3 regions of the Micromonospora sp. WMMD961 genome follow, and region 1 is predicted to be linked to each of the others. Evidence: riboswitches for the same ligand, from Rfam matches in the RefSeq annotation. Region 1 holds a riboswitch; each other region holds the start of a gene.

Region 1 (7,837 bases):
CGGTTGGCGCCGGTGACGAGGGCGGTGCTTCCAGAGATCTTCATGGCGGTCACGCTATCCCACCTGACTTCTGTTAACCAAAGTCAGCTAGGTCACAGCGGCACCCCCCTCAATCGGGAATGCGACCCGGATGCGGCAGCACCCCGGCCGGTGACTGCTCGTATCCTTTCCGCGAAACCCCGCACGAGCCGAGATGGGAGACGGTGTGAGCAACCAGGCCGAAACGTTGGAGTTCCAGGCCGAGGCGCGTCAGCTCCTCCAGTTGGTGGTCCACTCGATCTATTCGAACAAGGACGTCTTCCTGCGGGAGCTCATCTCGAACGCGTCCGACGCACTGGACAAGTTGCGACTGGCCACGCTCGTCGACAAGGACCTCGTCGCCGACACCGACGACCTGCACGTGACGCTCGAGGTCGACAAGGAGGCCCGCACCCTCAGCGTGCGCGACAACGGCATCGGGATGACCCGCGACGAGGTCGTCCAGTTGATCGGCACCATCGCCAAGTCGGGCACCGCCGAGCTGCTGCGCCAACTGCGCGAATCCGCCGACGCCCGCGCCTCACAGGACCTGATCGGTCAGTTCGGCGTCGGCTTCTACGCGGCGTTCATGGTCGCCGACCGGGTCACCCTGCTGACCCGCAAGGCCGGCGAGACCGGCGGCACCCGCTGGGAGTCCACCGGCGAGGGCACGTACTCGATCGAGGCGGTGGACGAGGCACCGCAGGGCACCACGGTGACCCTGCACCTCAAGCCGGCCGACACCGAGGACAACCTGCACGACTACACCGCCGAGTGGACCGTCCGCGACATCGTCAAGCGCTACTCCGACTTCATCGCCTGGCCGATCCGGATGACCGTCGAGCGCCCCGGCGCCGACGGCGAGGCGGCCACCAGCGAGGTGCAGACGCTCAACTCGATGAAGGCGCTCTGGGCGCGGCCCCGTGACGAGGTCGACGCCGCCGAGTACAACGAGTTCTACAAGCACGTCAGCCACGACTGGGCCGACCCGCTCGAGGTCGTGCACATGAAGGGCGAGGGCACCTTCGAGTACGAGGCGCTGCTCTTCCTGCCCAGCCACGCCCCGCTGGACCTGTTCTCCCCACAGGGCCGCCGAGGCGTCCAGCTCTACGTCAAGCGCGTCTTCATCATGGACGACTGCGAGGCGCTCGTCCCGACCTACCTGCGCTTCGTCAAGGGCGTGGTCGACGCGCACGACCTGTCGCTGAACATCTCCCGGGAGATCCTCCAGCAGGACCGGCAGATCCAGATCGTCCGCCGCCGGCTGGTCAAGAAGATCCTCGCCACGGTCAAGGACCTCAAGGCCAACCACGCCGAGCGCTACCGCACCTTCTGGACCGAGTTCGGCGCGGTGGTCAAGGAAGGGCTGATCGACGACACCGACAACCGCGACACCCTGCTGGACATCCTGTCGGTGGCCTCCACCCACGACGCGACCGAGCCGACCGACCTGGCCGGCTACGTGGCACGGATGAAGGACGGGCAGAGCGACATCTGGTACGCCACCGGCGAGTCCCGGGCCGCCATCGAGAACTCTCCGCACCTGGAGGCGTTCCGGGCCAAGGGCCACGAGGTGCTGCTGCTGACCGACCAGGTCGACGAGGTGTGGGTCGAGCGGGTCGGCGCGTACGACGGCCGGCCGCTGCGGTCGATCGCCAAGGGCGAGATCGACCTGGACACCGACGAGGAGAAGAAGCAGGCAGAGGCCGAGCGCGAGCAGCAGCGACAGGAGTTCGCGACCCTGCTCGACTGGCTGGGTACCACCCTGAGCGACAGCGTCCGGGAGGTCCGGCTGTCGTCCCGACTGACCACCTCACCGGCCTGCGTCGTCGGCGACGCCCACGACCTCACTCCGACCCTGGAGAAGATGTACCGGGCGATGGGGCACGAGGTGCCTCCGACCAAGCGGATCCTGGAGATCAACCCCGGTCACCCGCTGGTCTCCGGGCTGCGCAAGGCCCACGAGCAGGGCAGCGACACCGCCGCCCTGACCGAGACCGCCGAGCTGCTCTACGGCCTGGCGGTGCTCGCCGAGGGCGGTGAGCTGACCGACCCGGCCCGCTTCACCCGGACGCTCGCCGACCGGCTGGCGCGCACTCTGTAGACGGTCGACCCTCCGGCCGGCGGGCCGCCCTACCAGGGGCCCGCCGGCCGATCCGGCGTCCGGCGTCGAGTTTCCGATCGCCAACGGACACGTCGATTTTCTGGCGAGCGACACGTCGATCCGCTGCGCCGCCCCGTGGTCATGTTCCTTCACGACGCCTGATCCGAAACGGTCCACTGTGATCCCTGCACAGTGTCCGACCAGCCGCAACCGCTGCGGGCGGCGCCCCGCGTACCCCGGTGAAGAACTTCACAGGGGTTGGGCGATCGTCACCGACCGTGCCTAACGTCGGTCGGGTTCGCCACTGCGGACACCACGGCCGGCAACGCCTAATCCTGCCCCCGGCCGTCGGAACCCAGTCACCCGGGCAGGAGCGGGGGACCCACGTTCCTCGGTGCACGTCACCTCGGGGTGAAGCCGCCACCGCGCGGCCGGGCTCCTCGGCCCGAACCCGACAGCTCACCTCGCCGGCGTGGAGGAAGCTCACATGACGTCTGTCTACACGCCCCGTCATCGACGGGTCACCACCCGCCGTCTCGCCGTCGGCACCCTGGCCGTCGGCGCGGTCACCGGCGCCGTCGCCCTCTTCGGCCCGACCGCCCCGGCGCAGGCCGCGGTCAACTGGGACGCGATCGCCCAGTGCGAGTCCGGCGGAAACTGGAAGATCAATACCGGCAACGGCTACTACGGCGGTCTGCAGTTCTCGCAGAGCACCTGGGCCGCTTACGGCGGCAAGAAGTACGCCGCCCGCGCCGACCTGGCCAGCCGCGGCGAGCAGATCGCCATCGCCGAGAAGGTGCTCGACGGGCAGGGCATCGGCGCGTGGCCGACCTGCGGCAAGAAGGGCGGCTCGTCGGGCGGCTCGGCCACGAAGTCGACCAAGCCCGCCACGAAGTCGTCGACGAAGTCCACCGGGAAGCCCACCGAGCGGTCGTCGCGCGGCGAGCAGCCGGCGACCCGTAGCCACGAACGCACCGCGCCGCCGGCAGGCGGCCAGACGTACCTGGTCAAGCCGGGCGACACGCTCTCGGAGATCGCCGACGCGCACCAGGTGTCCGGCGGCTGGCAGGCGCTGTACCAGCACAACCGGCAGCTGATCGGGACCGACCCCGGTCTGATCTTCCCGGGGCAGAAGCTCAGCCTCTGACCGTCCGCACACGAACGCTCGGCCGGGTCACCGGCCGAGCGTTCGTGTGTACGGTGCTGGTCAGCCCGGGTGGTCGGGCCGGCTTCGGGTCACGCCGCCGAGGCGGACGCCTTCGGCGCTCGACGCGACGCCACCGGGCCGGCATTGCGACCCCAGCGAGAGGCCGCCACCTGGTCGGTCCCGCCGTCGATCGTCAACTCGACGGCGTCAGAGGCACCGCGGGACAGGCGCAGTGAGTGCTCGGCGCCCTGGCGGGCGGCGCACGGCCAGGCCTGCCCGGCGCACTGCAGGTTGCGGCAGTGGTCCTCGTCGTCCGGCTCGTGGGCGCTCAGCACGTCGACCGCCAACTGCCAGAGCAGCGGGTCGGTCACGTCGTGCGGGCGCTCGGCGCTACGGCTCACTCGGTTGCTGGTGTCGTCGGACATGCTGGTCCCCCTTGTCAGGCTGTACCCCTCAAGGGTCACCCGTCAGTCGCTGGCTAAACCGCCGACCTGCTGTGATGTGTCTCCGGTCGCAACCCCTCGCGTGGACACCGCACGCAGATCGGTCAATCCGGCAGCAGTGGCATCTCGACGCCCGGCTCCCGGCCGAGCAGCACCGCGCGGGTGAGCGCCGTCGAGCCGAACCGGTCGCGGACCGCGTCCACCGCGGCGTCCAGCTCCGCGCCCGGGTCGCGGTGGAACGGCAGCTCCGGCTGCACTGGACTGTCGTCCAGATTGCCCACCGAGACACCGATCAGCGTGACACCACGACTGTCGATCTCGGGCTGGGCCGACCGCAGCAAGGCGCGCGCGGCGGCGAGCAGCGGAGTCGTGTCCGCGGTCGCCTTGCCGATGGTGTGCGAGCGGGTCGCCCGGCTGTAGTCGCCGAAGCGCAGCCGCAGTACCACAGTGCGTCCGGACCGCCCGGCCGCCCGCATCCGGCGGGTGACCCGGTCGACCAGACCGGCGAGGATGGCGTCCAGTTCCGCCGGTGCATGCGGGGTACGGCTCAACGCGTGTTGAGCGCCCATCGAGCCGCGTCGCCGACCGACCTGCACCGCGCGCGGGTCACGGTTGTGCGCCAGGGCGTGCAGGTGCCGCCCGGCGCCGGACCCGAGCAGCGACACCAACGCGGCCTCGCCGAGCCGCGCCACCTCGCCGACGGTACGAATCCGATGCTCCCGCAGCTTCGCGGAGGTGACCGGGCCGACGCCCCACAGCCGCTCGACCGGCAGCGGGTGCAGGAACGCCACCTCGGCGTCCGGTGCGACCACCAGCAGCCCGTCCGGTTTGGCCACCCCGCTGGCCACCTTCGCCAGGAACTTCGTGCGGGCCACACCCACCGTGATCGGTAGGTGGACCCGTTCACGAACCTCCCGACGCAGCCGCGCGGCGATGTCAGCCGGTGGCCCGACCAGCCGACGCAGGCCGCCCACGTCCAGGAACGCCTCGTCGATGGAGAGCCCCTCGACCAGTGGCGTGGTCTGCCGGAAGATCTCGAAGACCGCTCGGCTCGCCGCCGTGTACGCCGCCATCCGGGGCGGCACCACGATCGCGTCCGGACACAGCCGGCGCGCCTGCTGGCCGCCCATCGCGCTGCGGACGCCCCGCGCCTTCGCCTCGTAGCTGGCGGCGAGGACCACGCCTCCGCCGACGATGACCGGCCGGCCGCGCAGCCGCGGGTCATCGCGCTGCTCGACCGACGCGTAGAAGGCGTCCAGGTCGGCGTGCAGGATGCTGGCGCCGGGCGACACGTACACATGTTCGCATGGCACCCGGCGGGCACGGCAGTGAGCTGGGCGAACGGCCGCTCAGTCGAGGCAGAACTCGTTGCCCTCCGGGTCGGCCATGACCAGGTGACCGGCGCCCAGCGGGGGAGCGGGCTCGTGGCGACTGAGTCGGGTGGCGCCGTACGAGGCGAGCCGCTCGGCCTCCTTCTCCAGGGCCGCCATCCGCTCGTCGCCCTCGAGCCCGGGTGCGGCCCGCACGTCGAGGTGTACGCGATTCTTGACCTGCTTGGTCTCGGGGACCCGTTGGAAGAACAGGCGTGGTCGCGACCCCTCGGGGTCCACCACCGCCGACGCGTCGTTGCGGTTCTCCGGCGGCACCCCCATCGCGTCGAGCGCCTGCTCCCACGACTCGAAGTTCCCGGGTGGGCCCTGCACCTGGTAGCCGAGAGCCTCGGCCCAGAACGCCGCCAACCCCGCAGGGTCGGCGCAGTCGACGGTGATCTGCACGTCGCGGGCCATGTCAGTTTCCCATCTCGTGATCTCGGTCGGTCATGGGCCAAGCCTCTCCCAGATAGCGGACAGAAACGTTCCGCATTTCGTGCAACGATCGGCGGGTGACCGTCGAGGCGACGACCGAACGGGTGCTGCGGTTGCTGGCGTTGCTCCAGCGGCGGCCATCCTGGACGGCCGCAGACCTCGCCGCCGAGCTGGGTGTCACCGACCGCTGCGTGCGTCGCGACGTGCAGCGACTACGCACGCTCGGCTATCCCGTGCACGCGGTGCCGGGGGTCGGCGGTGGCTACCAGCTCGGTGCGGGCAGCCGGCTGCCGCCGTTGCTCCTCGACGACGAGGAGGCGATCGCGACGGCGGTCTCGCTGCGCCTCGCCTCGGGCGGCACGATCGCGGGGGCGGGTGAGGCGGCCCTGCGGGCCCTCGCGAAGCTCGACCAGGTCATGCCGGCGCGGCTGCGTGCCGAGGTGCGGGCGGTGCACGGCGCCACCGCGACGCTCGTGGGCCCGGTGACCGAGATCGACGCGGAGTTGCTGGTGACACTGGCTCGGGCCTGCCGCGATGCCGTGCGGGTGCGATTCGCCTACGAGGCTCGCACCGGTGGGCAACACGAGCGGACGGTCGAGCCGATCCGGATGGTCACGACCGGTCGTCGCTGGTATCTGATGGCCTGGGACGTCGACCGCGACGACTGGCGGACGTTTCGCCTGGACCGAATGGGTGCCGCGGTCGCGACGACCTGGCGCTTCCGGGCGCGCGAGCACCCGGACCCGGTCGCCTTCGTGCAGCGGGCCGTGACCGAGGCGTCGTACCGGTATCTCGCCCGGGTACGGGTGCGCGCGACGTCCGACCAGGTACGGGAGTCGGTGCCGCCCCAGGTGGGGCGGGTCGAGGACGACCGCGACGGGTGGTGCGTGCTGGTCGTCGGCGGGGAGCGCCTGGACTGGCTCGCGGCGCACCTCGCACGTCTGAGTTACGAGGTGGAGGTGCTGGAGCCTCCGGAACTGCGCGACGCCGCGGCGCTGCTCGCCCGACGCCTCGCGGTGATGGCCGGCACGGCGTCGCAGGACAGCACGTAGTGACGCAGTGACACCGCGCTGCCGTCTGGTGCGGTCCACGGTGCGGTGCTGGTTCCGGCGTACCGCCAGCCGGTGCGCTCGTACAGGGCTGCGGCCGCGGCACCGTCGGACGTCACCTCGAGCGACAGATCGATCCGACGTGCGCTCGCCCACTGCCGAACCCGGTCCAGCAGGGCACCGCCGAGCGCCGACCCTCTGGCCCTCGGCACCACGAAGAGACGTGCCACCTCGGCCGTCGGCCGGGCCGGCGGCGTGCCCGCCCGCGCCGGCACCACCCGGTGCACCGCGACGTGCCCGACTATCGACGTGTCGTCGACCGCGACCCAGGCGTCTGCCGGGCGCGGCTGGCGTAGCCAGCGACGCGGGTCGGCGGGCCAGTTCAGCGGGTACCTGTCGACCCGGTGGACCTCGGCAAGCGCCGCGACGCATCCGTCGAGGTCAGCGGCGTGCCGTCGGCGAATGCGCGGTGGGGTCACAGGTCGTCGAACGGGCGTGCGTAGCGGAACTCACCCCGGATCGAGTCGCGCCACGCCCCCAGCGGACGGGCCATGAAGTACTGCGGCCCCCACGGCTGTGGCGGGGTGACGCCCAGGTCGACGGCGGGCCCGAACCCGAAGCGCGGGTAGTAGTCGGGATGCCCGAGCAACACCACGAGCGGCTCGTCCCGCGCCTCGGCCGCGGCGAGCACCGCGTGCATCAGCGCGCTACCGACGCCACGCCGCTGCCAACCGGGCAGCACGCCGAGCGGCCCCAGGCCCAACGCCACCGGCTCGCCACCCACCCGGCCACGGGTGGCCACCACGTGCCCCACCACCTGGCCGTCCGAATCGACCGCCACCAGGGAGTACGCGGGCAGCCAGCCCTCGTCGGCGCGCAGCGCGTCGACCAGTGTCGCCTCCACCGGTACGCGGTCGCCGTCGCCGCTGTCGTTGCCGTCGCCGGTGTTGGCGAACGCGGCGGCGTGCACCGCCCGGATGGCGTCGACGTCAGCGGGTGTCTCGCGTCTGATCAGCACCGCGCCACGATACGGGTGTTCCTGGCGGCGGCTCCACGCGTTTATCCCGCTGAAGGCCGACGCCGGCGTGCTCGGCCTGTTGATTCGCGTGCCGGCAGCCGCGCGACGGATGCCGTGCGCTGCGTGGCGTGCCGTGCCTGCTCAACGAGCAGCCCTCAACGGTCGAGTTCCGCGTCTGCCGCGCCCGGCTGCTCCTGGCCGGGTGGTGCCCCCGGCTGTCCCTGGCCTGCCCTGGTGACCAGCGCGTCCAGCA
Region 2 (7,837 bases), 3.1 Mb from region 1:
CGTGCTGCTCGGTTTCGCCGCAGGCTGGCTCACCGTCGCGCTGGGCCTGTCGGCGAAGTCACCGGAGACCGCCGGGCTGGCCTCCGTACCGCTGGTCATGCTGCCGTTCTTCAGTAGCGCGATCGTGCCGGCGGACAAGATGGGGCCAGGGCTCCGCGAGTTCGCGGAATACCAGCCCTTCACGCCGATCATCGAGACCCTGCGCGGATTCCTCAACGGCACGCCGTCCGCCGGCGACGTGATCCCCGCCCTCGCCTGGTGCGTCGCCATCGCACTCGTCGGCTACCTGTGGGCGCGGTCCACGTTCACGAAGCGAGCGTGACCGCGACCAACTCCCTCCAGTTCGTCCGAGTGCCCTCCAGCGCCGCCTCTGCGATTCCCACATCGCCGAGGCGGCGCCGCACTGTCTGCTCGATCCGGGCCACGTCCGGGTGGGAACGATCTGGCCGTCCGCGGACGGAGTTGCTCGCCGCGAGCAGGCGCGCGGCCTGCTCGTACTGGTCCTGCCGTAGGGCGAGGTCCGCAACTCCGACGAGCGCCTGCGAGATCGACGGCGCGTGACCCGTCTCGGCAGCCGCCTCGCAGGCCGCGGCGCGGTGCCGACGGACCTCGTCGAGATCGTCGGCGAGGTACCCGAGCAGGTCGTGGGTCACCGCGCGGATGTGCGCCTGTTCGGCCTCGTCGCGCAACAGGCCGGCCACGACATCGATCTGCCGCGCCACCTCCTCCGCGTCGCCACGCCAGCGGGCGAGTTCCGCCTGCGACAGCGCCAACACGGCCAGCGCTCCCGGCCACGTGACCCGTCGCGCGTACCGCCGCGCCTCGGCCAGCGCCGACGCGCTGGACTCCTCGTCGCCCAACAACCAGTACAGCTGAGCCTGTCGCGAGCGCATCCGGATGATGTCCTCGACGGTGCCGACCTCGGTCACCACCGCGACCGCCTCGTCGTAGTACCCGCAGGCACGCGCGAACTCGCCGCGTACGGCGATCAGCTCCGACAACTCGGTCAGGGCGAACGAGATCCCGAACCGCTCGCCGAGAGCCCGGAACTCGGTGAGCGCCGACTCGAAGTACGCGTCCACCTCCGGCCCGTGCTGGCCGAGAATGATCCGCATCTTGCCGAGTTGCAGCCGGGCCAGCGCACGCACCCAGGGATCCTCGTCGTCCAACAGTGGCTCCCACGCGGCCAGGATCGCGTCCGGAGCCCGCAGCATGCGTTCCAGCGGGACCACGAGCGCCACGCCCGGGTGGCTGCCGTGACTGCGTTGGCTGACCTCGTACGCCTTGTGGATCCACTCCGCCGCCTGGCGCTCGTCACCCGGCCCGGAGTTGATGAAGAGCACGACCAGTGCGTACACCGTGGCCCGGATCTCGTCGGTCACCTCGCCGGGCGTCTCGGTGGCCGCGGTGATCAGCTCCATCCCTTCGGTCCGATGGCCGCCGAGCCACCAGTACCAGCCGCCACCGGCCGCCAGCCGCATCGCCGCTTCCGCCTCGCCGGCGGCGAGCGCACCGCGCATCGCGGCACCGATGTTGTCGTGTTCGAGTTCGAGGGTGGCGAGCCACCGCAGCTGGTCCGCGCGGCGAAGGTGCGGCTCCGCCGTCTCGGTGAGGTCGGTGAAGTAGGCCAGGTGTGCGTGGCGCGCGAGATCCGACTCGCCCGCCTCGGCGAGCCGCTGCGCGGCGTACTCCTTGATCGTGCCGAGCATGCGGTAGCGCGGCGCCTCGTCGCCCTCGGCGACCAGCAGCGACTTCTCGGCGAGCGCGGTGAGCAGTTCGAGCATCTCCTCCCGCTCGACCACGTCGTCGGCGCACACCCGTTCGGCAGCTTCCAGACTGATCCCGCCGGAAAACACCGAGAGCCGGCGCAGGACCGCTCGTTCGGCGTCGGTCAGCAGCTCCCAGCTCCAGTCGACCACGGCACGCAGCGTCCGATGCCGGGGCAACGCGGTACGGCTGCCGCCGGTCAGCAGGCGGAAGCGGTCGTCGAGCCGCCTGGCGAGCTGGTCGACGGACATGGTGCGCAGCCGGGCCGCAGCCAGTTCGATCGCCAGCGGCATCCCGTCCAGCGCCCGACACACCCGCGCCATCGTCGACGACGTGTGGGCGTCGAGCGCCAGATCCCTGCGTACAGCGCCCGCTCGATCCCGCAGCAACCGGACTGCGGGAGAGGATTCGATCTCAGCGGGGTCGGCGTCGAGGGCCGGCAGGGCCAACGGAGCGACCGGCCACAGCGCCTCGCCGGTGATGCCCAACGGCTCCCTGCTCGTCGCCAGGATCCGCAACCGCCGACACTCTCCGAGAAGTCGATGGGCGACCACCGCCGCCGACTCGATCACGTGCTCGCAGTTGTCCAGGATCAGCAGCGCCTCCCGCTCACGGATCGCGGCGACGAGTCGATCGATCAGCTCCAGGTTCGGTGCCTCGCCGAGCAGAGCGTCCCGAAGCCCGAGCCCGGCGAGCGTCGCCTGCACCACGTCACCGTCCGCGCCGATCGCGGCAAGCTCGACCAGCCAGACCCCGTCCGGCAGGTCATCGAGCATCAGGCGCGCGGTTTCCGTGGCCAGCCTGGTCTTCCCCGAGCCACCCGGTCCGATCAGTGTCGTGAGCCGATGTGCGGCGACGAGCGCACCCACCCGGGCGACAGCGTCGTCCTTGCCAACGAAGCTGCTCAACTCGGCCCGGAGGTTGGTCTTGCGGTTCTCCTCCCGCCGGCCCAACTCGCCCCGCAGCAACGCGACGTGCAACGCCGAAAGCTCCGGCGAGGGATCGACACCCAACGCGTCGGCCAGAGCCTCGCTCGTGCGCTGGTACACCAGCAGCGCCTCGTTGTCCCGACCGCTCGCGGCGAGCGCACGCATCAACAACATGACGAGCCGTTCCCGCACCGGGTGCGCGGCCACCAGGTCGGTCAACTCCTCGACCAGCTCGGGACCGCGCCCGAGGCTGATCTCCACGTCGAAGCGATCCTCCACAGCGGTCAGGCGCAGCCTCTCCAGTCGGGTGACCGCCGCCTCGAACGTCGCGCTGTCGATCACACCGACGTCCTGCATGGCCGCACCCCGCCACAGGGCGAGGGCCTCGCGGAGCCGCCGGACCCGCTGCGGACCCTCGTCGTCACGCGCCTGGCCGACGAGGCGTTCGAACCGTACGGCGTCGACGAACTCCGGTGCCACCGTCAACTGATAGCCGTCGGTCTGCCCCTCGATCGCACCGTCCGGCAGCAGTTTTCGCAGCCGGGACACCAGGCGGTGCAGGGCGTTCGCCGCATCGGTGGGCGGGCTCTCACCCCAGATCCAGTCCACGAGAGTCGCCTTCGAGACCACGTGAGCCGGGCTGAGCGCGAGGGCGGTCAACAGCCCACGGAGCCGTGCACCGGGCACGTCGATGACGGTGCCGTCGTCCGTGCGGACCTCGAATGGACCAAGTAACCCGACCTGCACCCCGCAGATCTTGCCACGAATATGAAGAGCCCCCGCTTTGCCGACGTGGCAGAGGCCCGCGGGTCACCGGCCGCCGCACGACACCCCGCGTGCGAGCGTTCTGAGTCGTAGCTCATGGCAGGGGTGTGCCTGCGGTGCCCGACAACCACTCGGGCCGGCGCTGATGCACGGGCGAGGCCGCCGCGGCAGCCGATGGCCGGAAGCTCGACGAGGTGACCTTGCAAGACCGAAGGCCCGCCCAAGATTTGAATCCTGGCCGGGCCTTCGTGGTGGAGCGGGTGACGGGAATCGAACCCGCACTGTCAGCTTGGGAAGCTGATGTTCTGCCATTGAACTACACCCGCAAGCGGCACCACTGTACCCGAGACGTCGAGCCTGTGCACCCAGGCTCCCCAGCCCGCCGCTGATCCACTCGGCTTGCTGAAAATCGGGGTATCCGAGCTGGCGGGACACCGCGACGTCATTGACGCGTAGTCGATCATGGGAGGCGCCGGGGCGGGGCGGGCGTACACCCGGTGTCGGCTCCGCCACGACGGAGCCGGCACCGACGTCTTTCGGGCCGCGGTCAGGCGGCCGTGCACTGGACGTCACGGCTGAGGCGGGTCGGGCGAGCCGGCGGTACGGAGACGGGGGCAGCCGCCGCCGACGAGGCGTGCGGGTCGAGCCAGACCCGAACAGCCGGCCGGCCCGGCGCGACGCCCGGAACGCCGGTGACCTGCTGCTCACGGCGGGTCAACATGGCCACGTCGACGGTGAACTCGAAGAGCCGCCAGTCGACCTGCGGCTCTGCCCGGGCGCTCTGCGCCAGTTGCGCCACCCGGACCGGATCGGTCACCGGACGAGCACGCCCCGCCACGTAAGCCTCGTCGTCGCTCTCCTCCGGAGGGAACGAGTGCAGCGCGTAACGGCCGTCGCGTTCGAGGTCACGGCGTTTCGGAGAGTCGATGATGAAGCAGAACAGACCCTCGTCCGTGATGACCGGGGAGACCGGATGAACGCGGGGCCCGCCGTCGGCGCGGACCGTGGCCAGATAGCCGAAGCCCGGCCCGTACTGCTGAAGGAGAACGCGGATCCCGTCGGCGAGGCGGGGCTCGTCGGCGGCGAAATCGGACCAGGAAGCCATGCGAGCATTCTATCGAACAAATGTACGATCAGCGACCTCGACACGCTGGTCATCGCGTGCCTCGCTATGGTGGTCCGATGCTGCTCTCCGACCGCGACCTGGTCTCCGAGATCAAGGCCGGCACGCTGGGTCTGGAACCATTCGAGCCCACGCTGGTCCAACCCTCCAGCATCGACGTCCGACTCGACCGGCTGTTCCGGGTGTTCAACAACCACCTCTACACGCACATCGATCCGGCGATGCAACAGGACGACCTGACCTCGGCGGTCGAGGTGCCCGACGGCGAGCCGTTCGTGCTGCACCCGGGCGAGTTCGTGCTGGCGTCGACGCTTGAGGTCATCTCGCTGGGCGACCAGCTCGCCGGCCGACTCGAAGGCAAGAGCTCACTGGGCCGGCTCGGGCTGCTCACGCACTCCACCGCCGGGTTCATCGACCCGGGCTTCTCCGGTCACGTGACGCTTGAGCTCTCCAACGTGGCGAACCTGCCGATCACCCTCTGGCCGGGCATGAAGATCGGGCAGCTCTGCATCTTCCGGCTCTCCTCGCCGGCCGAGCACCCGTACGGCTCGGTGGTCTACGGATCCCGCTACCAGGGCCAGCGGGGCCCGACACCGAGTCGCGCCTGGCAGCACTGGCGCACCTGGCCGACCCGCTGACCGCCTGACGGCGAGGGCCCGCCGCGACGGGATCGCGACGGGCCCTTCGGTCACTCTCGATCAGCCTGGACGGCCGTAGCTGTGGATCGGGCCGTCGTCGACCTTCTTCATCTTGACCGGTTGGCCGGCCTGTGAGGCGTGCACCACCCAGCCGTCGCCGACGTACATGCCGACGTGGTGGATGTCGCTGTAGTAGAAGACCAGGTCGCCAGGGCGCAGGTCGGCCTTGCTGACGTCCTTGGTGACTCGGCTCTGCTGGGCGGCGTTGTGCGGCAACGACACACCGGCCTTCGCCCAGGCGGCCAGCATGAGCCCGGAGCAGTCGTACGAGTTCGGGCCCTCGGCGCCCCACACGTACGGCTTGCCGATCTGCGCGCAGGCGAACTTGACCGCCGTGCCCGCAGCGCCGCCGGGATAGCTGGCGGGGCAGGGCGCCGGACGCAGCGGGCCGCCGCCGCCGTTGCCGTACACCTTGAGGCGCAGCTTCTGCAGCCGGTCGATCTCTTCGTTGATCTGCTTCTTCTTCGCCGCCAACTGGGCCTCGGTACGGGTCAGTTGGGCCACCATCTCGTCCAGCGGCGCCTTCTGCGCGGCCAACTCGTCCCGCAGGTCGGCCACCTCGCGTACGTCCTGCTGCTGGTTGTGCGCGAACCGGTCGAGCATTTCGAGCTGACTGACCACCTCGCTGGGTGACGAGCTGCCCAACATCGCGTTGACGGTCGAGACGGTCTCGCCCTTGTACGCCCGCACGGCCAGCGCGCTGACCTTGTCCATCGCGGCGTCGACCTGCTGTTCGAGCGGGGCGATCCGGGTGGCCAGGGCGTCCGCCTGCTTGCGCTTGACGGCGAGGTCGGCCCGGGTGGCGTTGTGCCGTTCGATGATCGGTTCGAGCTTGTTCCAGTCCTCGTCGATCTGGCGCTCGATCTCGGCGACCGACGGGTCGGCGTGGGCCACAGCGGCGCTGCCGGTCAGGACGACGGCGACGCCGACCAGCGCGGCGAGAGCGGCGGTGAAGCGGGACCAGCGTGGGCGCGGCACGATCGACGTCGGGCCGGCTGCTGCCGACCGCTCGGACGACGGCCGCGGGGCATGGAGTGCCACCGGGGTTCCGTACTCCTTCTTCCTGACCGCCTACCGGGTTAGCTGACGGGTTCGGGCGGGAAGTCGGCGCCCTACCGCAGTGGCTGCGGATTCACCCCGAGGGACCTGGGTCCCCGGTTCGCTCGGAAACGACTCGGCGGTGTCGGTCCGTTACCGCCCGGGCTGGGCGGAGCTGCTGTCGGGCCGACAAATGACCAGAGTAGAGACGCCTGTTACCGATCCGCAACCCGTGCGGCCGTGACACTCCGTACCGGTCGGGCAGGGTTACCGAGGGTGCGGACGGGTCCAGTGACGACAGAGGGCCCCGGTCGTCCGACCGGGGCCCTCGTCACGCTCGTGGATCAGCCGGGTCTGCGGAAACCGGCCACGGGCATGGTGTTGATGCTGGCCACCTGCACCGGTTTGCCGGCCCGCGGCGCGTGCACCATCTGGTTGTTACCCAGATACAGCCCCACATGACTCAGGCCGGAGAAGAAGAAGACCAGGTCACCGGGGCGGGCATCGGCTCGCGCGACCGCCTTGCCCTCATTCCACTGGTCACCGGTGTGGTGAGTGAGGTAGATCCCGGCCGACTTGTAGGCGTACTGGGTCAAGCCCGAGCAGTCGAACGAGTTCGGCCCGGTGGCGCCCCAGACGTACGGATCACCGACCTGCTGGCAGGCGGTCTTGATGGCCTTCTGGGCAGCCGTGCTGGTCACACCGTTGATTGTCGGGCAGCCGGCGGTCTTGACCGTGGTCTTGGGCATCGACGCCTCAAGCTGCTTGATCTCGGCGTCGATCTGCTTCTTCTTGGCCGCCAGCTCGTTCTGCTGCGTGGTCTGGGTGGCGATCAGCGCGTCCAACTTCTGCTTCTCGCCGTCGTACTTGGCCCGCACGGCCAGCACACTTTCGACCTCCTTGCGCTCCTGCGCGGCCAGCCGGTCGAGGACGGTGAGCTGCTCGGTGAGCGTGTCCGGCTTGACGCTGACCAGCAGCGATCCGATGTCGTGCGACGGGCCGGAGATGTAGTAACGGGACGCGAGGTCGCCGACCCGGTTGAGCGCCAGTTCACTCTGCAACGCCAGCGGCTCGATCTTCTTCTGCAGGTCTGCCGACTTCTGCCGGTTGACCTTCAGCTGCGCCCGAACCTTGTTGTACTGCTCGATGGTGGGCTCCAACTGCTCCCACTTCTTGTCGATCTGCGCCTCGATCTCGTCGACCGTGGGCTCGGCGTGCGCCGGCGCGGCGAGCAGACCGGCGCCGACTGCGGCGGCGGCGACCAGGACCAGCAGGCGGTGGGCGCCGCGGCGGAGGCGCCCTGGCCGAGCAGACATTTTCAGGTCGTGACGATGAGGGGGCATGGTTGCCACCGGCACCGACTCCTTTGCAACCGACCGCCGGGCGCCTCGCGTGAGGGAAGGGCCGAGGCAGACGACCCACAGCGGTCGGTGCCTCACATTAGGGAAGCTCGGAGCGGTAATCAAGGCGGGCGAAGGAACCATCACTGTCGTGCAACTGCTTGCACACCAAGGGTA
Region 3 (7,837 bases), 980 kb from region 1:
CGACGGTTCGGACGAGAACATCAAGGTCACCCACCCGGTCGACGTGCACCTGGCCGACAAGCTCTTCCAGCTCGCGGCGGCGCAGGCACCCCGGCTGACCGACCACCGCAGCTACAGCGAGGAGCTGACCGGCCGCACCATCGTGGTGTTCGGCGGCAGCTACGGCATCGGCCACGAGCTGACCGAGCTGGCCCGTCGATTCGGCGCCCAGGTCTTCCCGTTCAGCCGTTCCAGCACCGGCACCCACGTGGAGCGGGCCGAGGACGTCGAGGCCGCGCTGACGACCGCGTTCGAGGCCACCGGTCGGATCGACCACGTGGTGGTCACCGCCGGGATCCTGGAGCGGGGCGAACTCGCCGAGATGGACGAGGAGACCATGGACCGGGTGCTCCAGGTCAACTTCGTCGGCCCGGTGACCATCGCCCGCCAGGCGCTGCCCTATCTGCAGCAGACCAAGGGTCAGTTGCTGCTCTACACCTCCAGCTCCTACACCCGGGGGCGGGCCCGCTACGCGCTCTACTCGGCCACCAAGGCCGCCCTGGTCAACCTCACCCAGGCGCTCGCCGACGAGTGGGCCGACGTCGGCGTACGCGTCAACTGCATCAACCCGGAGCGGACCGCCACCCCGATGCGGACGCGGGCCTTCGGCGAGGAGCCGGAGCACACGCTGCTCGCCGCGGAGGCCGTCGCCCAGTCGTCCCTGGACGTGCTGATCTCCGACCTGACCGGCCAGGTGATCGACGTACGCCGGGCGCCCGGGGACGGGGCCACGCCGAGCGTGCCGGCGCAGGCCGGGCCGGGTCAGGTCGAGACGCCGGCCGACGTGGCGTCGGCCAACTGACGCCCACGGCTGCGGAACCACGAACGGAGCGACATGCGCGGCGACCTGGTCCGAAAGCTGGCTGCCCGCTGCCTGAGCACCGGGTTGGCCGTGCTGGCCTTCGTCGTGCTGGCGCTCACCGACGGCACCGGCTGGGGCCTGGCGTTGGCCGTCGCGGCCGTGGTCGCCTCGGCCGTCGAGCAGCGCATCCGGCCCGGTGCTGACCTCGTCGCGGAGACGACGCTGATCGCCGCCGCGGTCCTGGTGGGTTACTGGCGTCGGCTGGACGACGGTGTCGACCTGGCGCTGGTCGCCACCGCACTGGTCCTGCTGGGGCTGGTGCTGCTGGTGGGGCCGCTGCGTACCGCCGGCAATCTGGAGATGCGGACGGCGAACCTGCCGGTTCGCGCCTGGACGCCGTTGGTCGCCGACCAGCTCGGCACCGCGCTACTCGGGCTGCTCGCCGTGGTGGCCCTCGCCGCCGCGCTGACAGTGCCTGCCGTGGTGCCACTGGTCGCCAGTCTGCTGGTCGGTGCGGGCGCCGGGACGGTCGCCCTGGACCTGGCTCGGCGGCGGTTCCGGCCGGGCGTCGGCGGTGGGGCGGTGGGCCGCGCGCTGCGTCGGCACCAGCCGGAGTTCGTGCTCTACTTCTCCGCCCCGCCCGGCTCGGAATACCAGGTCACCATGTGGCTGCCGTACCTGCAACGGATCGGCCGGCCCTTCCTGGTCGTGCTCCGCGAGCCGGAGTTCCTGGCACCGATCGCGGCGGCCACCGACGCTCCGGTGGTCTACTGCCCCACCCTGCGGGCCATGGACGAGGCCCTGGTGCCGAGCATTCGGGCGGCGTTCTACGTCAACCACGGGGCGAAGAACAGCCACTGCATCCGCTTCACCCAGCTCACCCACGTGCAGTTGCACCACGGCGACAGCGACAAGGCGCCGAGCGCCAACCCGGTGTCCGGGATCTTCGACCGGATCTTCGTGGCCGGCCCGGCCGCGATCGACAGGTACGCCCGCGCCGGGGTGCAGATCCCCGCGGAGAAGTTCGTGGTGGTGGGTCGCCCGCAGGTCGAGTCGATCCAGGTACGCCCGGAGCCCGCCCGGGGCCTGGCCCACCCCACGGTGCTCTACACCCCCACCTGGACCGGGCACCACGCCGACGCCGACTACTGCTCGCTGCCGGTGGCCGAGCAGTTGCTGCGCCGGCTGCTGGAGCGCGGTGCGACGGTGATCCTGCGGGCTCACCCGTACACCGCGCAGAACCCGGCGTCGGCGCGCCAGTTGGGCCGGCTGACCGAGGTGCTGGCCGCCGACCGGGCCCGCACCGGCCGGCAGCACGTGTTCGGTGCGGCGGCCCGGGAGCTGAGCCTCACCGAGTGCGTCAACGCCTCCGACGCGCTGGTCTCCGACGTGTCCGGGGTGATCTCGGACTACCTCTACTCCGGCAAGCCGTACGCGGTCACCGACATGGGTGACGCGGGTGACCGGTTCGTGCAGCGGTTCCCGCTGGCCGGTTCGGGTTACGTGCTGCGCCGGGACATGTCCAACGTGGACGGTGTGCTGACGGACCTGCTGGACACCGACCCGCTGGCCGAGGCGCGCTGGGCCACCCGCCGCCGCTACCTGGGCGACTTCCCGGCCGAGTCGTACGCCGAGGCATTCCTCACCGCCGCGCGCCGGGAGCTGACGGCGACGGACGAGCTGGCCGCGCCCACACCGGTGTAGCTCCTCAGCGGTACGGGTCGAGCAGCGCCAGCACCGCCGCCGGGTCCTCCACGTGGGCGTTGTGGCCGAGACCGGGCAGCGTGGTGACCGGTACGCCGTACTCCTTGAGCTGTTCGTCGGTGACCATCGGGTCGTGCTCCCCGCGCGCCAGCACGACCGGCACGTCGGTCGCCGCGAGAAGCGCGGCCAGGTCGGGCTCACCGACGGCGAACGCGGTCGGGTCCATGGCGAGGCGCCACCGGCCGTCGACCTGACGCAGGCCGGCGTCCACCACCGGGTGGTCCGGCGGGACCAGGCCGGCCAGGCCGGACACCCGCAGGTAGCGGCGGGCCGCCTCGGCTCGGGTGGCGAACCAGCTGACCGGGCGGGTGGCGAGGTCGGCGGCGCGGGTCAGCTCGTCGGGTGACCAGACGGCCTTGATGCCCAGCCCGACCACCGCGTCCACCGGCGTGCCGGCGGCGCGGGCGGCCAGCGCGAGGCCGACCACACCGCCCAGCGAGTGCCCGAGCACGACCAGCCGGTCACTGGCCGCCAGGCCGCGCGCTATCCGGTCGGCGAACCCCGCGAAGGTGTACGACGGCAGCGGCCCCGCCCAGCCGTGGCCGGCGAGGTCCGGTGCCAGCCACCGCCCCGTCCAGCGCTGCTCCAGCAACGGTGCCCACGGCAACCAGACGTCCCCGGTCGTACCCATCCCGTGCAGGAGCAGCAGGACCGGCCCGCGACCGGCTTGACCACCCGATTCATCCACCACGGCCGCAGTCTCCCACGGTTCACGGCCCGGTACGAGAGTCGTCATCCCCGCAACTCCCGGCGAGACACCGACGGCACCGACGAAGACGCCGCGGGCGCCGGCCCCTTGTGGGGGACGGCGCCCGCGGCGATCCAGCGTGCCCGGGTCAGGCGGAGTAGCCCCGGCTGGCGATCCAGTTGGCCAGGTCGATGGTGGTGATCCAGTACGACGGGTCGGCCGCGTTCGCCGAGTCGGCGATCCGGACGGTGCGGCCGTTGTCCTTGTAACCCACGACGGCGATGTAGTGCCCGCCGCCGTAGGAGTGCCAACCGCCGTCGGTGTCGGTGGCGTCGCCGACGACGTTGGCGACCACGCCACGGCCGTCGGTGATGGCCTTGACGACATCGGCCTGGAGTCGGTCCATCTGGGCCGGGCTGGGCGCGCCGGCGAACATCCGGGTCCGGTACGGGGAGCCCTTCACCTCGGCGTTGAGCACCCGGGTGGTGTCCTCGGCCGAGTTGGTGCCCATCTCGGTGGTGCCCAGTTCGGCGCCGAGTTCCTCCTGGGTGCGGTCGATACCGGCGGCGCTGAGCGCGTTACGGGTGGCCGCCGGACCGCAGTTGTAGTACGTGTTCTGCGCCTCGTAGTCGTAGTCGAGCACCTTGGTCGCGGGTGGCTTCGGCGGCGTCGGCTTGCGGGTCAGGTCCGGGTTGGCCTTGGCCTTGGCCACCGGCGCGGCGGCGCTGGTGGCCGGGGCGGCGGTGGTCGGCGCGGCGCTGGCCGACGGGGACGCCTCGCGCAGTTCGCTGCGGGAGGCGGCGACGTCGCTGCGCATCTCGGCGACCGTGGTCGCGGTGCGCTGGTTTGCGGGTGCGTCGTCGGCGGTGGTGAGCAGGGCGCCGGTGGTGGTGGCGATCGCGAGGGCCGCGGCGGAGGCGGCGACGATCTGGTACGGGCGCTCGGTGGCGAAACGGCGGAGCTGACGCTGCAGGGTGTGCTTCACGGGGTCCTCCACGGATCGGGGGGAGAGCGGCACACCGGCGACCGGACCGGCATCCGGGCAGGCGCCAGCGCGCGGACCGTGGTCCGCGGATGGTGAACCGCTCAGGGGAACGCCCGGCGCGGCCGGGCGGTCAGGCGATGACCCGGGGGGTCAGCTCACCGTCACTGGACGAATGAGCGGGGGCACCGCTGCGCCGTGGAGGCGAGGGAACAACCGAGGGGTGGAAAGGTGCTGCACGAGGATGGAACTCCTTCCGACACCGCCTACCGGGTTAGCTGACGGATTCGGGCGGGAAGATCGCCCTACCGCGGGCCGTGGCTCGCGGATTCACCCCGGACTTACTAGTGGGTCCCCGGTTCGTTCATCACGATTGAGCGGGTCGGCGCGGCGTCGCCTCTTGCGATCGGTTACCGCACCGGACGGGACGACACTACTGGTCACTCCACGCCCTGCCAAGCCAGGTTCACCTGCGTAAACCTAAATCGGGGCGGCAATTTCTGCGCGTATTGCCGATGACGTGACTCGATGGGACAAGCGGATGCGGCGACGCCTGTGGGCGATAACCGGACAGGCCGCCGAGAACGCGACCAGAATCACCGGAAGAATCGCGCCGATCGCGCCGGACGCCCGATTCCCCGTCAGCGTGAGCCGGCTCACGTCACGGATCGGGCTCAACTCACCCGGGCCGGGCGCCACCGTGCCACGACAGCCGGTCGGAACGCACCGGTCACCGATCGCCGGGCGGATAGCGGGTTCGGTCGCAGCCGGGCCGCCGCCGCGTAGGCCTCGGTGGCGAGGACGCACGCTGAGTCGGCAGCCAGTTCCGCGTCCCGCCAGGCAGCCCGCTCCCGGGCCGCCGCGGTCTCGTAGTCGGCCAGCCTCGCGTCCCGGATCGCCCGGCTGAGCAGCACCTCCTGCTCGACCGGGTGCCGCCGGGGGTCCCAGCCGCGCCGGTGCGCGAACACGTCGCCGAGCTGCGTCATGGTCAGGTCGCCCCGCCAGTACGCCGCCATCGCCGCCCGGTGCAGATAACGCTCCCGGGCGGCGTACTCGGCCGGGGTTCGGGGCGTGTACGGGGTGGGCAGCGCCCCGGCACCGGCGAAGCGACGGGCGGCGGTGTCCGCCTCCTCGTAACCGCCCCAGGCCCGCTCCATCTCCTCCTGAGCGGTCAGCCAGGCAGCGCGTCGCCGCTGCGCGGTCCTGGCCGCGCCGGTTGCGGCGACCGCCACCTCCTCGGCGTACCGACGCCGGTCGACGGCCTCCGCGGCGGCCACCTCCCGGGCGGTGGGGGCGGCCGGGCGCGGATCGTCCGAGGGCCGGTCCCGTTCGGGGCGGGCCACCAACAGGGCGAGCACGCCCAGGGCGAGCAGGAACAGGGTGGACCAGATGGCGGCGGCCTGCGGCACCTCGGTCACGAACTGGTAGAAGACAGCGGTCTCCATGGTCGGCACCTCGGGGAGAGAGCAGTGCGATGGGAAGTCGCGCCGGCCACCGGGCCACGGCGGAGCACGGGCCGGTGGGGCGCGGAGTTGGTGGGTCGACAGGCGCGGCGGCGGGACGCTCGTCCCGAGCGACTCAGGCCCGGGTGGCGCCCGGGGTGACTCAGGCCCGGGTGGCGCCCAGGTGACTCGGCGCCCGGGTGGCGCCCAGGCGACTCAGCGCCCGGGTGGCGCCCGGGGTGCCCGGCCGCTCGGGCCGTGGACGAGGGGCAGCCGGTCGGACCCGGCCGTGCGCACCGGCAACGACCCGCTCGCGACGCCGGCCTCGGGGGGCGCGGGTTGCGCGGCGACCGACCACGCCGCGGAGGCCTCCTCGACCGGCCCCTCGGTCGCCCCCTGCGCCTCGTGCACGGCCTCCTGCGCGCAGGTGCACGGGCAGCTTGCCGGAAGTGCGCCGAGGGCGAACGGAGGTGGCACGGCGGCCGAGGCCGGGCCCGCGCCGAGCGCCAGGGCCGCGACGACGGCGAGGCTGGTCAGCACCCGCGTCGCCCAGCGCGCCACCCACCACAACGGACAGGTGAACGCGACCGGGAGCACGACCCCACGCTACCGTCGTGCCGACCTCCGCGCACCGATCACGGGCGTGTCGCCGCACGCCGCGCCGAACCCCCACTGAGCAGGGTGGACGGTGTCAGCGCGAGTCGACGTACGTTGATCGACCGCTGGTCTGCCCGCTCTCGCCGGCCGCGTCGGTCCGCGCGCCGACGGCGTCGGGTTCGGCCGCGCGTTGTCGGGGGACAGCCGTCGGACGGGCCGGGCGGCGCGGTGCGAGCCGACGCATCATCGGCGTCTCGACGAAGCGGTGCAGCAGCCCGGCGAGGACCAGGTTCACCACCAGGAAGCCGAGCACCACGACCGGGCCGCGCCAGCCCGTGAAGCCGGTCCCCCAGTCACCACTCCAGCGCAGCACGCTGGTCATCACCAGCACGTGGACCAGGTAGAAGGCGAAGGAGACCTCGCCGAGCCAGATCAGCGGCCGGGACCGCCACGGCGACCGCTTGTCCCGTACGTCGGCGTCCGCGGCGGCGGTGATCACCAACAGGTACGCGACCGCGAGCAGCGTGGTCCACAACTCCGCGGGGATCCACTGCGCGGCTGCCACCCAGGTACCCACGAAGATCACGCTGGCGACGGTCAGCCCCGGGCCGCGCCAGAGGCCCCGGCGCATCAGCTCGGCCGCCACCGCACCCAACCAGAACTCCAGCGACCGTACGGGCGGGAAGATCTGGGTGAACCACCACCGGCTCACCTCCGGCACCAACTGCTGGGCGGGCCAGAGCGCGAGGATCAGCAGCGGCAGCGCGACGATCAGCACCCACAGCAGCTTCGGACGGGCCTTGCGCAGCAGCGGCAGCGCCAACGGCAGGCACAGGTAGAAGAAGAACTCGCAGGAGAGCGACCAGCTCACCGTGTTGACGCTGTAGAACCAGCCCATCCGGGGGTCCCAAGCCTGCAACAGCAGCAGGTTCTCCAGCGCGACCGTCGGCAGGACCGGGTCGGCGAACCACCAGGCGACCAGCAGCGCGGCTCCCCACAGCACCAGGTGGTTCGGGTAGATCTTGGCAACTCGACGCCGCCAGAAGGTGCGCCGGGAGTCGCTGACCCGGGCCGACCAGACCAGCACGAACCCGCTGAGGATGAAGAAGAACTGCACCCCGGACAGGCCGAGGGTGAACAGCGCGTCGACCACCGCCTTGTAGTCCGGCTCGGCGATGATCCGCATGGTGCCGGCGTGGAAGCCGAAGACCAGCAACGCGGCGATCCACCGCAGCCCGGTCAGCGAGGGCAGCCGGGCGGGCGCGGCGGGCCGGGCGGTCGACACCGCAGCGGCGCTGGTCATGCCGGGATCCCGAAGTTCGGCAGGGTCACCAGCACGTCCGTATCCTCCTCGGCGCGGCGTCGGACGGCGCGACGGCGACGCCCGCGACGGCCCGGCAGGGCCGCACCGAGGCACCCTACCGGGTCACTCCCGGGTGAACCGGACGCGTCCCGCCCGCCGACGGCGCCCCGGGCCGCCGGACTGGTGAACTGCGGGCCGGCCGCCGTTAACCTTCCGCTGG

What was found. Region 1 has a riboswitch for cyclic di-AMP ahead of O7614_RS15590 (transglycosylase family protein). Riboswitches for the same ligand answer to the same signal wherever they lie in the genome.
Region 2: another riboswitch for cyclic di-AMP. It lies ahead of O7614_RS01915 (NlpC/P60 family protein); the one in region 1 lies ahead of O7614_RS15590 (transglycosylase family protein).
Region 3: another riboswitch for cyclic di-AMP. It lies ahead of O7614_RS11695 (C39 family peptidase); the one in region 1 lies ahead of O7614_RS15590 (transglycosylase family protein).

What each region holds. Positions count from the first base shown of each region.
Region 1 is NZ_JARUBJ010000002.1:3,453,141-3,460,977, forward strand. It holds gene O7614_RS15580 (SDR family oxidoreductase) at 1-44, opposite strand, end outside; gene htpG (molecular chaperone HtpG) at 194-2,122, shown strand; cyclic di-AMP (ydaO/yuaA leader) riboswitch at 2,439-2,610, shown strand; gene O7614_RS15590 (transglycosylase family protein) at 2,610-3,269, shown strand; gene O7614_RS15595 (hypothetical protein) at 3,359-3,694, opposite strand; gene dinB (DNA polymerase IV) at 3,817-5,004, opposite strand; gene O7614_RS15605 (VOC family protein) at 5,062-5,499, opposite strand; gene O7614_RS15610 (YafY family protein) at 5,595-6,569, shown strand; gene O7614_RS15615 (GNAT family N-acetyltransferase) at 6,464-7,045, opposite strand; gene O7614_RS15620 (N-acetyltransferase) at 7,042-7,584, opposite strand; gene O7614_RS15625 (TetR/AcrR family transcriptional regulator) at 7,740-7,837, opposite strand, start outside.
Region 2 is NZ_JARUBJ010000002.1:387,289-395,125, reverse strand. It holds gene O7614_RS01940 (ABC transporter permease) at 1-322, shown strand, start outside; gene O7614_RS01935 (BTAD domain-containing putative transcriptional regulator) at 306-3,443, opposite strand; tRNA gene O7614_RS01930 (tRNA-Gly) at 3,714-3,787, opposite strand; gene O7614_RS01925 (pyridoxamine 5'-phosphate oxidase family protein) at 4,009-4,566, opposite strand; gene dcd (dCTP deaminase) at 4,644-5,222, shown strand; gene O7614_RS01915 (NlpC/P60 family protein) at 5,283-6,323, opposite strand; cyclic di-AMP (ydaO/yuaA leader) riboswitch at 6,337-6,472, opposite strand; gene O7614_RS01910 (C40 family peptidase) at 6,665-7,678, opposite strand.
Region 3 is NZ_JARUBJ010000002.1:2,469,008-2,476,844, reverse strand. It holds gene O7614_RS11710 (bifunctional cytidylyltransferase/SDR family oxidoreductase) at 1-841, shown strand, start outside; gene O7614_RS11705 (CDP-glycerol glycerophosphotransferase family protein) at 875-2,545, shown strand; gene O7614_RS11700 (alpha/beta hydrolase) at 2,550-3,296, opposite strand; gene O7614_RS11695 (C39 family peptidase) at 3,442-4,290, opposite strand; cyclic di-AMP (ydaO/yuaA leader) riboswitch at 4,524-4,665, opposite strand; gene O7614_RS11690 (hypothetical protein) at 4,950-5,720, opposite strand; gene O7614_RS11685 (hypothetical protein) at 5,934-6,314, opposite strand; gene O7614_RS11680 (acyltransferase) at 6,409-7,617, opposite strand.